Regions from separate parts of the Streptomyces sp. NPDC045287 genome, predicted to be linked through region 1. Evidence: predicted binding sites of a transcription regulator. Region 1 holds the regulator's gene; each other region holds the start of a gene.
The links. The regulator HrcA, encoded in region 1, represses chaperone genes, less so after heat shock. The targets are predictions, from matches to a motif close to TTNGCACTCNGNNNNNCNGAGTGCNAA.

Region 1 (4,390 bases):
CGCCACCCGCGCCCGCGCGTCCGGCACGGCGACCGACCCGGACGCCGTGCGGGCCGGCCGCGCCGGCGCGGGGGCGGCCGGGCGGACCAGCGTCACCGGACGGCCCTCCAGCAGGAAGCCGCGCGGCACGAGCGGGAAGACCCGGTGCCTGCCGAAGCGGTCCTCCAGCGTCACCGTGCCCGCCTCGCACCCCACCACCGCCCCGCAGAACCCGGTGGCGGCCTCCTCGACCACCAGGTCGGGCCCGGCGGGCACCTCCGGCACGGGGGCCTGCTTCTTCCACCGCGGGGTCAGGTCGGGGTCGTAGGCGCGCATGCGCCAGACGCTACGACACCGCGAACCTGCGGGCCAGCTCCTCCCGTTGGGCGCGTACGAACGCGGCGTCCACCACCGCGCCGTGCCCCGGCACGTACGCCGCGCCCTCCCCGCCCAGCTCCAGCAGCCGGTCCAGCGCGGCCGGCCAGCGCGACGGGATCGCGTCCGGGCCCGCCTGGGGCTCGCCCGACTCCTCCACCAGGTCCCCGCAGAACACCACCCCGGGCGTGCCGTCCGCCGCGCCCGGCACCAGCAGCGCCAGGTCGTGGCCGGTGTGCCCGGGGCCCGCGTTCACCAGCAGCACCTGCCGGCCGCCCAGGTCGAGCGTCCACTCGCCGCACACGAGGTGGTGCGGGTGCACCAGGACGTCCACGGCCTCGCCCGCCTCGTCCTCGGCGACGCCCTCCCGCACGGCGTCCGCCCGCAGCGCGTCCCGCTCCCGCGTCAGCACCTCGTCCAGACCCACGGCACCGAACACCTGTGCGCCCGCGAAGGCGGCGGCACCCAGCACGTGGTCGAAGTGCGAGTGGCTCAGTGCGATGTGCGTCACGCGCCGCCCGCCCAGCAGCCCCTGGACCTGGGCGCGGATCTCCGCGCCCTCCCGCAGCGTGGAACCCGCGTCGAACAGCAGGGCGGCCCCGTCCCCGACGACCAGTCCGACCGTGGCGTCCCAGCCCGGGAGCCGCCTGCGGCCCACCCCGGCCGCGAGCCGCTCCCACCCGAACTCTTCCCAACCGACGTCCATACCGCGACGCTATCGGCAATGCCCGCGGCCGGCGCGCGATACGGTGATCGGCCGCCGGGCACCGCCGCGCTCCCCACGCCGCCCTTGCCAGGCATTGACCTCGGCGCCGTACACTGGCCGCGGGGATGATTGGCACTCGGACACGGCGAGTGCCAGCAGACGTCAGCCGACCGGAGCCAGCTGGAGGTGCGCGCCGTGCTCAGTGAACGCAGACTCGAGGTGCTGCGCGCGATCGTTCAGGACTACGTCGGTACGGAGGAGCCCGTCGGCTCCAAGGCGCTCACCGAGCGCCACAACCTGGGCGTGTCGCCGGCCACCGTGCGCAACGACATGGCGGTGCTGGAGGAGGAGGGGTTCATCGCCCAGCCCCACACCAGCGCCGGACGCATCCCCACGGACAAGGGCTACCGCCTCTTCGTCGACAAGCTCGCCGGAGTCAAGCCGCTGTCGCCGCCGGAGCGCCGGGCCATCCAGAACTTCCTGGACGGCGCGGTGGACCTGGACGACGTCGTGGGGCGCACGGTCCGGCTGCTGGCCCAGCTGACCCGCCAGGTCGCGGTCGTGCAGTACCCGTCGCTGACCCGGTCGACCGTGCGCCACGTCGAGCTGCTGTCGCTGGCCCCGGCCCGGCTGATGCTCGTCCTGATCACGGACACCGGGCGGGTGGAGCAGCGCATGGTCGACTGCCCCGCCCCGTTCGGCGAGACCTCCGTCGCCGACCTGCGCGCCCGGCTGAACAGCCAGGTCGCCGGCCGGCGGTTCGCCGACGTGCCGCAGCTGGTGCAGGACCTCCCGGAGTCCTTCGACCCGGAGGACCGCGGGACGGTCTCCACGGTGCTCTCCACGCTGCTGGAGACGCTGGTGGAGGAGACCGAGGAGCGCCTGGTGATCGGCGGGACCGCCAATCTCACGCGCTTCGGACACGACTTCCCGCTCACCATCCGGCCCGTGCTGGAGGCGCTGGAGGAGCAGGTCGTGCTCCTCAAGCTGCTCGGTGAGGCGACGGACCCGGCCATGACCGTGCGCATCGGCCACGAGAACGCCCACGAGGGGCTGAACTCCACGTCCGTCGTCGCGGTCGGCTACGGTTCGGGCGACGAGGCGGTCGCCAAACTCGGCGTGGTCGGACCGACCCGCATGGACTACCCCGGAACGATGGGAGCGGTACGCGCAGTGGCACGTTACGTCGGACAGATCCTGGCGGAGTCGTAAGTGGCCACGGACTACTACGCCGTACTCGGCGTGCGCCGCGACGCGTCCCAGGACGAGATCAAGAAGGCATTCCGGCGGCTCGCCCGCGAGCTGCACCCGGATGTCAACCCCGATCCGAAGACGCAGGAGCGGTTCAAGGAGATCAACGCCGCGTACGAGGTGTTGTCGGACCCGCAGAAGAAGCAGGTCTACGACCTCGGCGGCGACCCCCTGTCGTCGTCCGGCGGGGCCGGCGCGGGCGCGGGCTTCGGCGCGGGCGGCTTCGGGAACTTCTCCGACATCATGGACGCCTTCTTCGGCACGGCGTCCCAGCGCGGCCCGCGGTCGCGCACCCGCCGCGGCCAGGACGCGATGATCCGGCTGGAGGTCGAGCTCGACGAGGCGGCCTTCGGCACGACGAAGGAGATCCAGGTCGACACGGCCGTCGTGTGCGCGACGTGCTCGGGTGAGGGCGCCGCGCCGGGCACCTCGGCGCAGACGTGCGACATGTGCCGCGGCCGCGGCGAGGTGTCGCAGGTGACGCGGTCCTTCCTGGGCCAGGTCATGACGTCCCGCCCGTGCCCGCAGTGCCAGGGCTTCGGGACGGTCGTGCCGACGCCGTGCCCCGAGTGCGCGGGCGACGGCCGGGTGCGGTCCCGGCGGACGCTCACGGTCAAGATCCCGGCCGGTGTCGACAACGGCACGCGCATCCAGCTCGCCGGCGAGGGCGAGGTCGGCCCCGGCGGCGGCCCGGCGGGCGACCTGTACGTGGAGATCCACGAGCTGCCGCACCCGGTGTTCCAGCGGCGCGGCGACGACCTGCACTGCACGGTGACGATCCCGATGACGGCGGGCGCGCTCGGCACGAAGGTGCCGCTGGAGACGCTCGACGGCATGGAGGAGGTCGACATCCGGCCCGGTACGCAGTCGGGCCAGTCGATCCCGCTGCACGGCCGCGGCGTCACGCACCTGCGCGGCGGCGGGCGCGGCGACCTGATCGTCCACGTCGAGGTCCAGACGCCCACGAAGCTGGACGCGGAGCAGGAGCGCCTGCTGCGCGACCTGGCGAAGCTGCGCGGCGAGGAACGGCCCACGGGCCAGTTCGCGCCGGGCCAGCAGGGGCTGTTCTCGCGGCTGAAGGACGCGTTCAACGGCCGCTAGCGGCCCCCGGCGGCGCGCCGCCGGACCCGGCCCCGACCCTCGGGGCCGGGGGTTCGACGGGGGCGCGGAGCGTGACACCATGCGTGCATGCCCTCCGCGCTGACCGATCTCTGCCGCTACCCGATCGTGCAGGCCCCCATGGCGGGCGGCGCCTCGTGCCCGCAGCTCGCGGCGGCCGTGTCCGAGGCCGGCGGCCTCGGCTTCCTGGCCGCCGGGTACAAGACGGCCGACGGCATGTACCAGGAGGTCCAGCAGCTCCGGAGCCTCACCGCGCGGCCCTTCGGCGTGAACCTGTTCATGCCGCAGCCGGGCCAGGCGGACGCCGCCGCCGTCGAGGTGTACCGCCAGCAGCTCGCCGGTGAGGCCGCCTGGTACGAGACGCCGCTCGGCGACCCCGACGCCGGCCGGGACGACGGCTACGACGCGAAGCTGGCGATCCTCCTCGACGACCCGGTGCCGGTCGTGTCCTTCACGTTCGGCTGCCCCGCGCCCGACACGGTGGCGGCCCTCGCGCGCGTGGGCACCCGGACCGTCGTGACGGTCACCGGCCCCGACGAGGCGCGGGCCGCCGAGCGGGCCGGCGCCGACGCCGTGTGCGTGCAGGGCGTCGAGGCCGGCGGCCACCAGGGCACGCACCGGGACGACCCGGAGGCCGAGTGCTCCGGCACCGGGCTGCTGGCGCTGATCACCCAGGTCCGCGAGGCCGTGGGGCTGCCGATGCTCGCCGCGGGCGGCCTGATGCGCGGCGGCCAGATCGCCGCCGTCCTCGCGGCGGGCGCCGAGGCCGCGCAGCTCGGCACCGCCTTCCTGGTCTGCCCGGAGTCCGGCGCCGACCCCCTGCACAAGCGGGCCGTGACGGACCCGCTGTTCACCCACACCGAGCTGACCCGCGCCTTCTCCGGCCGCCCCGCCCGGGGCCTGGTCAACCGGTTCGTGCGGGAGCACGGGCCGTACGCCCCGGCCGCGTACCCCGAGGTG
Region 2 (4,390 bases), on a different contig from region 1:
CGCGCTCGCGACGCCCGCGACGTTGCCCGTGCCGACACGGGCCGCCGCCGAGATCGTGAACGCCCCGAACGACGAGACGGGCTTGCGGCTCTCGTCCCCGTCCGGCGCGGGCGCCGGGTCCTTGAGCACGCGGAACATCTCCGGCAGCAGCCGTAGCTGCACGCCCCGGGACCGCAGGGTGAACCAGAGGCCCGCCAGCACGACGACCGGGATGAGCAGGTAGGTCCAGAACACGTCGTTGACGTCGACGATCAGGGAATCGAAGGTCTGCACGGGAATCCTCGTGGGGGGCGACAGCACAGGGGTCCCCCCGGAGGAAGACCCGGCCCATCTTCACACGAACCGACAATCGGTCCCAGCCGTCACCCCGACCTCCGGCCTGTTCCCTCACATCCGGAGCGGGCGACACGACCCGGCGGGCGGGGCAAAAGGGGCACACGGACGCCGAGATGGGGAAAGACCCCGAAGAGGGAAGAGGGAAAAGGGAGAGAGCGGCACCCCTGGCGCCAGGGGTGCCGCTCTCTGTCCGTACTACTGGACGGTCCGATCCGCGGGGGATCAGAAGTCCATGTCACCGCCCGGCATGCCGCCGCCGGCCGGCGCGGACGCCTTCTCCGGCTTGTCGGCGATGACGGCCTCGGTGGTGAGGAACAGCGCGGCGATCGACGCGGCGTTCTGCAGCGCGGAGCGCGTCACCTTGGCCGGGTCGATGATGCCCTCGGCGACCAGGTCGACGTACTCGCCGGTCGCGGCGTTGAGGCCGTGGCCCGGGGTGAGGTTGCGCACCTTCTCCACCACGACGCCGCCCTCGAGGCCGGCGTTGACGGCGATCTGCTTGAGCGGGGCCTCCAGGGCGGCCTTCACGGCGGCGGCACCGGTGGCCTCGTCGCCGTCCAGCTCCAGCTTCTCGAAGACGCTGGACGCCTGGAGCAGGGCCACGCCACCACCGGCGACGATGCCCTCCTCGACGGCGGCCTTGGCGTTGCGCACCGCGTCCTCGATGCGGTGCTTGCGCTCCTTCAGCTCGACCTCGGTGGCGGCACCGGCCTTGATGACGGCCACGCCGCCGGCCAGCTTCGCCAGGCGCTCCTGGAGCTTCTCGCGGTCGTAGTCCGAGTCCGAGTTCTCGATCTCGGCGCGGATCTGGTTGACGCGGCCCTGGACCTGCTCGCTGTCGCCGGCACCGTCGACGATCGTCGTCTCGTCCTTGGTGATGACGACCTTGCGGGCGCGGCCCAGGAGGTCCAGACCGGCGTTCTCCAGCTTAAGGCCGACCTCCTCGGAGATGACCTGGCCACCCGTGAGGATGGCGATGTCGCCGAGCATGGCCTTGCGGCGGTCGCCGAAGCCCGGGGCCTTGACGGCGACGGACTTGAACGTGCCGCGGATCTTGTTGACGACCAGCGTGGAGAGCGCCTCGCCCTCGACGTCCTCGGCGATGATCAGCAGCGGCTTGCCGGACTGCATGACCTTCTCCAGCAGCGGGAGGAGGTCCTTCACCGCGGAGACCTTGGAGTTGACGATGAGGATGTACGGGTCCTCGAGGACGGCCTCCATGCGCTCCATGTCGGTCGCGAAGTACGCCGAGATGTAGCCCTTGTCGAAGCGCATGCCCTCGGTGAGCTCCAGCTCCAGCCCGAAGGTGTTGGACTCCTCGACGGTGATGACGCCTTCCTTGCCGACCTTGTCCATGGCCTCGGCGATCAGCTCGCCGATCTGGGTGTCGGCGGCGGAGATGGAGGCGGTGGAGGCGATCTGCTCCTTGGTCTCCACGTCCTTCGCCTGCTCCAGCAGCGCGCCGGAGACGGCCTCGACGGCCTTCTCGATACCGCGCTTCAGGGCCATCGGGTTGGCACCGGCGGCGACGTTGCGCAGGCCCTCGCGGACCAGCGCCTGGGCGAGCACGGTCGCGGTGGTCGTACCGTCACCGGCGACGTCGTCCGTCTTCTTGGCGACTTCCTTGACCAGCTCGGCGCCGATCTTCTCGTACGGGTCCTCGAGCTCGATCTCCTTGGCGATGGAAACACCATCGTTGGTGATCGTGGGGGCGCCCCACTTCTTCTCGAGGACGACGTTGCGACCCTTGGGACCAAGGGTGACCTTGACGGCGTCGGCGAGCTGGTTCATCCCGCGCTCGAGACCGCGCCGTGCCTCCTCGTCGAACGCGATGATCTTGGCCATGTGAAGTGGTCCTCCCGGACTGGGGTGGATTGCTCCGGACCGCGCTGGCGCCCGCGACGGACGGCCCGTGTGCCGCGTGGTTCCTTGCCCCACGCGCCTTGCGGGCCTCACCGACGAGGTCCTTCCGTTGTCACTCTCACTCGCAGAGTGCTAACGCCAATGATTAGCACTCGCCCTATGAGAGTGCAAGCGCCCCACGGTGGCGGCGGGGGCTCGGAGGGGCTCTCGGGAGGGCTTTCGGGGGGCTTTCAAGGGGCTCTCGGACGGACGCGCGAAGGGCCCCGCGGGGGACGGCTGCGGGCGGGCGCACGAAGAAGCCGCGAGGCGCGGCTGCGGGGGCCGGCTGCGGGAGGGCGCGTGAAGGGCCCGCGGGGCCGGCCGCGGGCGGGCGCACGAAGGGCCCGTACCCCTTGACGGGGTGCGGGCCCTTCGTCGAATGCCGTTGGCCGGAACGCGTCGCGCTTAGACGGCGATCTTGACCATGTCCGCCTGCGGACCCTTCTGGCCCTGCGAGATCTCGAACTCGACCCGCTGGCCTTCCTCAAGGGTGCGGTAGCCGTCCATCTGGATCGCGCTGTAGTGCACGAAAACATCCGCACCACCGTCGACCGCGATGAAGCCGTACCCCTTCTCCGCGTTGAACCACTTGACGGTGCCCTGAGCCATGCCTAACTCCCCTATTACTGGCCCTTGCACAGGACCGCACTTCGCGGACCCGGGTCAGACCTCGCCCACTGACAGGGGTGGGCGTGCGCCGGAACGCGTCGACCGCGGCTGAATGTATCTGCCCAACTGCCCTCTGCAACAGGTCAATCGGACGAGAAATCCAAGCGCCGGTGAAGGGAAATGATGGCCGGAACGGCCATAACCCCGGGCAAGTCGGGCCGGGCAAAGCGCGCAAACCGCGCATCGGGCGGAGGCACTTTGGCTACTTCTTGTCGGGCCCCGGCGCGTTCTCATATGCAACCGGCACGGACGGCGGCGGGGGGTTCCCCAACTCTACCGCCTTCAACCCTCCAGAATCGCCGCCTCCGCTTTCCTCGGCGCCCGTTCCGAAATGAACGAGCCGCCCCTTTCGCCGACGGACCGACAAACCCAAAAGGCTCCGTCCGCCCCGCGCGCCTACCCCGCCGGACGCCCGGCGAACACCGGCACGGGACCTGCGGGGGACGGTGGGGGCCTCACTGGGGGGCGGTGGGGACGCGCCGCCTACGGGGACGGCGGGAGGGGACGGCGGGGGCTGCCTACGGGGGCCGCCTGCGGGGCCTGCGGGGGCCCGTCGGGACCAACGGGTCGGCCCCCGCCAGAGGTGGCGGGGGCCGGGACGCCGGAACCGGGCGGAGAGGCACCGGTCAGTCGTGCACTGGACGGTCGGGCGGCGGACGGTCAGGCGCCGGACGACCGGCCACCGGACAGTCGGCTCAGACGACCGATACCGGACGACCGGACGCCGGACGCCGGGCGGTCAGGCGCCGGACGACCGGACACCGGGCAGGCGGCGCCAGGCAGTCGGGCACCGGACGACCGGACGCCAGACGATCAGCGCCAGCCAGTCAGGCGCCGGACGGCCAGGCACCGGGCCGACACGGTCCGAGAGGGCGTACGGGCGTCCCCCCGTCGCCGGAGGGGACGCCGGAGGGGTTCAGCAGCCGCCCGCGACCGCCGGGATGATCGAGACGCCCGCACCCTCCGGGGTGGCCGTCCCGAGGCCCTGCTCGAAGCGGACGTCGTCGTCGTTGACGTAGACGTTCACGAAGCGGCGAAGCTGGCCCTGGTCGTCGAGGACGCGCGCGGCGATGCCCGGGTGGTTCTTCTCCAGGGACTCGATGACCTCCGCGAGGGTCGCACCCTCCGCCGGGACCTCGGCCTGGCCGCCCGTGTACGTGCGGAGGATGGTGGGGATGCGGACGTTGACGCTCATGGTTCGTGTCTCCCGGGGGTTTCAGTTGGCGAGGCCGGCGTCGCGGAACGCGTCCAGGCTCGGGCGGATCGTCGCGGTGGGGCCGGTCGTCGGGGCGACCGCGTCCAGGGTCTTCAGGCCGTCACCCGTGTTGAGGACGACGGTGGTCAGGGACGGGTCCAGCAGGCCGTTCTCGATCAGCTTGCGCGTCACGCCCACGGTCACCCCGCCCGCCGTCTCGGCGAAGACGCCCTCCGTGCGGGCCAGCAGCTTGATCGCGTCGACGATCTGCTCGTCGTCGACGTCCTC
Region 3 (4,390 bases), on a different contig from region 1:
GGAGGGAGGCGATCGACGCGGCGTTCTCCAGCGCGGAGCGGGTGACCTTCACCGGGTCGATGACGCCGGCCTTGACCAGGTCGCCGTACTCGCCGGTGGCGGCGTTGAAGCCCTGGCCCTTGTCGAGCTCGGCGACCTTCGAGGTGATGACGTAGCCCTCGAGGCCGGCGTTCTCGGCGATCCAGCGCAGCGGCTCGACGGCGGCGCGGCGGACGACCGCGACACCGGTGGCCTCGTCGCCGTCCTTGCCGAGGTTGTCATCCAGCACCTTCACGGCGTGGACCAGCGCGGAACCACCACCGGAGACGATGCCCTCCTCGACCGCGGCGCGGGTCGCGGAGATGGCGTCCTCCAGACGGTGCTTCTTCTCCTTCAGCTCCACCTCGGTGGCGGCGCCGACCTTGATCACGCACACGCCGCCGGCGAGCTTCGCGAGGCGCTCCTGGAGCTTCTCGCGGTCCCAGTCGGAGTCGGTCGTCTCGATCTCGGACTTGATCTGGGCGATGCGGCCCGCGACGTCCCCGGAGTTGCCACCGCCGTCGACGATGGTGGTGTCGTCCTTGGTGACGGTCACGCGGCGGGCGGTGCCCAGCACGTCCAGGCCGACCTGGTCGAGCTTGAGGCCGACCTCCTCGGCGACCACGGTGGCGCCGGTGAGGGCGGCCATGTCGCCGAGCATCGCCTTGCGGCGGTCGCCGAAGCCGGGGGCCTTGACCGCGACGGCGTTGAACGTGCCGCGGATCTTGTTCACGACGAGGGTCGACAGGGCCTCGCCCTCGACGTCCTCGGCGACGATCAGCAGCGGCTTGGAGCCACCGGTCTGGATGACCTTCTCCAGGAGGGGCAGCAGGTCCGCGATGGCGGAGATCTTGCCCTGGTGGATCAGGATGTACGGGTCGTCGAGGACGGCCTCCATGCGCTCCTGGTCGGTGACCATGTACGGCGACAGGTAGCCCTTGTCGAAGGCCATGCCCTCGGTGAAGTCGAGCTCCAGGCCGAAGGTGTTGGACTCCTCGACGGTGATGACGCCGTCCTTGCCGACCTTGTCCATGGCCTCGGCGATCAGCTCGCCGACCTGCTGGTCCTGGGCGGACAGCGCGGCGACCGCGGCGATGTCGGACTTCTCGTCGATCGGGCGGGCCGTGGCGAGCAGCTCGTCGGAGACGGCCTTGACCGCGGCGTCGATGCCCTTCTTCAGGGCGGCCGGGGAGGCGCCCGCGGCAACGTTGCGCAGACCCTCGCGGACCAGCGCCTGGGCCAGGACGGTGGCGGTGGTGGTGCCGTCGCCGGCGATGTCGTTGGTCTTGGTCGCCACCTCCTTCACCAGCTGGGCACCGAGGTTCTCGTACGGGTCCTCGACCTCGATCTCGCGGGCGATGGTGACACCGTCGTTGGTGATGGTCGGCGCACCGAACTTCTTGTCGATGACGACGTTGCGACCCTTGGGGCCGATCGTCACCTTGACGGTGTCGGCAAGCTTGTTGACGCCGCGCTCAAGGGCGCGACGGGCGTCCTCGTCGAACTTCAGGATCTTCGCCATGGGAGCGATTCAGCCCTCTCGGTACTGGATGGAGAAGGAACGGCGCCCCTCGCCGCCCGACGCACGTGCGGCAGCACAGCAGCGGGGGCCAGGGGCGCGGTTCACGGCACGTGGTGGATTACTTCTCGACGATCGCGAGCACGTCGCGGGCCGAGAGGACGAGGTACTCCTCGCCGCTGTACTTCACCTCGGTGCCGCCGTACTTGCTGTAGAGCACGATGTCGCCGGTCTTGACGTCGAGCGGCAGGCGCTCGCCGTTCTCGAAGCGGCCCGGGCCGACGGCCAGGACGACGCCCTCCTGGGGCTTCTCCTTGGCGGTGTCCGGAATGACCAGGCCAGAGGCCGTGGTCTGCTCGGCGTCGAGCGGCTGGACCACGATGCGGTCCTCGAGCGGCTTGATGGCAACCTTGGAGCTGGTGGTCGTCACGATCCGACCTCCCCCTTCGGAGATCTCACGGGGTCAACTGTCTGAGGTGGCGACCAGGTGGATCCGTCGTCGCGGGTGCCGGACCTGCCCGTCGCTGTGTTGGCACTCTCCGATGGGGAGTGCCAGAGCCGAGACTATGACCGCGATTAGCACTCGGTCAAGCGGAGTGCCAGTTACCCGCCGCGCGCCGCGTCCGCACCCGTACTGACGTGCGACGAAAGGCGGCCGGACCGCGTCGCGGGCGCGCCGCGGCTCAGACGTAGTCCTCCAGCCGGGCGACCGCGTACCCGCGCTCGGTGATGGTGTCCATGGCCTGGCGGACCATGTCGGCCATCGACCCCTCCCAGTCGCCGCGGCCGCGGAAGTGGGTGAGGACGATGTCGCCGGGGTGCAGGTCACGGTCCCACTCGCGCCACTCCATGCGGTCCGGGAACGCCTCGGCGGACCACAGCGGCACGGCCTTGATCCCGCAGTCCCGCGCGGCGCGCAGCGTGTCGGCGTCGTAGTTGCCGTACGGCGGGCGGAACAGCGTGGGCCGCTTGCCGTAGCGGCGCTCGATGACGTCCTGCTGGCCGCAGATCTCGTGCTTCTGCTCCTCGTACGACAGCGCGGGCATGTAGGGGTGGGTGAGGGTGTGGTTGTGCAGGGCGACGCCGAGGTCCTGCATGCGCTTGAAGTAGCCGTAGTCCTCCTTGACCAGGTAGTCGCTGAGGAAGGCGCTGTACGGGATGTTCAGTTCGGACATCATCCGCAGCAGCTCGGGGTCCTTCTCCGCGCCGTCGTCGATGGTCAGGAAGACGACGCGGTCGCGGGTGGGGACGGTGGTGAAGACCGGTGGGAGGTCGGGGTCGCCGACCTCGAAGCCCTCGCGGAAGGTGATCTCGGGTTTCGCCTTCGGCGGGTCCGGCGGGAGGAGCGGCACCTGTCTCAGGCCCCACTTCCGGGCCAGGGCCGTGCGGGCCGCGTGCGCCCGCCGGTACCGCTCGACGTACGCGGTCAGCGCTCCGGACGCGGTCCGGGGCCGCGCCTGCGGGGCCTGCTGCCCCTGCCCGCCCTGGGCCTGCTGGCCCTGACCCTGGCGGCCGTGGTGGCCCGCCGCACCGGTTCCGGACGGGCCGATTCCGGACGGTCCGGTTCCAGACGGTCCGGTTCCGGTCGGGCCGGCGCCCTCCGTCGCGCAGGCCGTCCCCAGGGCGGCGACGAGCAGGACCGCAGCCATCCTCATGCCAGTCCGATTTACCGATGATGGACGCTTTTGTCGTACTAGCTGCATGGCGCCGCATCCTGTCAGCGCGGCACCCCGGCACGCGGACGACACCGCCGCCGGGCCGGGCACCGTCCCCCGGCCGGCCCACACTGGACCAGAATGGGACGGGTGACCGATCTCGCCGCCTTCTCCGCGCTCCTCACCGACGAGGGCCGGGACCTCCTCGCCGACCTGCGCCACTACGACCCCGCCCAGGAGCTGGCCGTCGCCTCCCGGCTGCGCCGGAGCCACCCCGCGGAGCTCGTGTCGGCGGCGCTCGGGCAGGCGCGGCTGCGCCAGCGGGCGGTGGCGAAGTTCGGCGCCGACGACGCGTACCGGATGTTCTTCACCCCCAACGGCGTCGAGCAGTCCACGCGCGCGTCGGTCGCCCGGCACCGGGCGGCGGCCTTCGCCCGGCTCGGCGTGCGGCGCGTCGCGGACCTGTGCTGCGGCATCGGGGGCGACGCGGTCGCGCTGGCCCGCGCGGGCATCGCCGTCCTCGCCGTCGACCGCGACCCGCTCACGGCGGCCGTCGCCCGCGCCAACGCCGGGGCGCTGGGGCTCGCCGACCTGATCGAGGTGCGCTGCGCCGATGTCACGGAGGTCGACACGGCCGCGTACGACGCCGTGTTCGTGGACCCGGCGCGCAGGGGCGGGCGGGGCCGGATCTTCGACCCGGAGGCGTACTCGCCGCCCCTGTCGTGGGCGGTGGACGCGGCCCGCCGGGCCCCGCACGCGGCGTTGAAGGTCGCGCCGGGCATCCCGCACGAGGCGGTGCCGCCGGAGGCCGAGGCGGAGTGGATCTCGGACGGCGGGGACGTGAAGGAGGCCGTGCTGTGGTTCGGCACGGCCCCGGGCTCCGTACGGGCGACGCTGCTGCCGTCCGGCGCCACCCTGGCCACGTCCGCGCCGCTGCCCGCCCCGCCGGTCCGGAAGGTCGGCCGCTACCTGTACGAGCCGGACGGCGCCGTCATCCGGGCGCACCTGGTCGCGGCGGTCGCCGCGCGGCTGGACGGCGGGCTGGTCGACGAGACGATCGCGTACGTCACGGCGGACGAGCTGCGCCCGACGCCGTACGCCGCCGCGTACGAGATCACCGACGAGCTGCCGTTCAACCTGAAGCGGCTGAAGGCGCTGCTGCGGGAGCGCGAGGTGGGCGTCCTGACGGTGAAGAAGC

Region 2: a site for HrcA is predicted at 2,309-2,335, ahead of groL (chaperonin GroEL). Genes of this name have one in related genera too.
Region 3: a site for HrcA is predicted at 2,114-2,140, ahead of groES (co-chaperone GroES). Genes of this name have one in related genera too.

The regions. Positions count from the first base shown of each region.
Region 1 is NZ_JBWKJG010000001.1:340,522-344,911, forward strand. It holds gene AC07D6_RS01425 (DUF3097 domain-containing protein) at 1-315, opposite strand, end outside; gene AC07D6_RS01430 (MBL fold metallo-hydrolase) at 326-1,060, opposite strand; gene hrcA (heat-inducible transcriptional repressor HrcA) at 1,256-2,272, shown strand; gene dnaJ (molecular chaperone DnaJ) at 2,273-3,412, shown strand; gene AC07D6_RS01445 (nitronate monooxygenase) at 3,500-4,390, shown strand, end outside.
Region 2 is NZ_JBWKJG010000007.1:113,374-117,763, reverse strand. It holds gene AC07D6_RS14050 (alanine/glycine:cation symporter family protein) at 1-273, opposite strand, end outside; gene groL (chaperonin GroEL) at 559-2,181, opposite strand; gene AC07D6_RS14040 (cold-shock protein) at 2,644-2,847, opposite strand; gene AC07D6_RS14035 (MoaD/ThiS family protein) at 3,824-4,102, opposite strand; gene thrC (threonine synthase) at 4,124-4,390, opposite strand, start outside.
Region 3 is NZ_JBWKJG010000003.1:242,117-246,506, reverse strand. It holds gene groL (chaperonin GroEL) at 1-1,540, opposite strand, end outside; gene groES (co-chaperone GroES) at 1,659-1,967, opposite strand; gene AC07D6_RS07005 (polysaccharide deacetylase family protein) at 2,221-3,192, opposite strand; gene AC07D6_RS07000 (class I SAM-dependent methyltransferase) at 3,334-4,390, shown strand, end outside.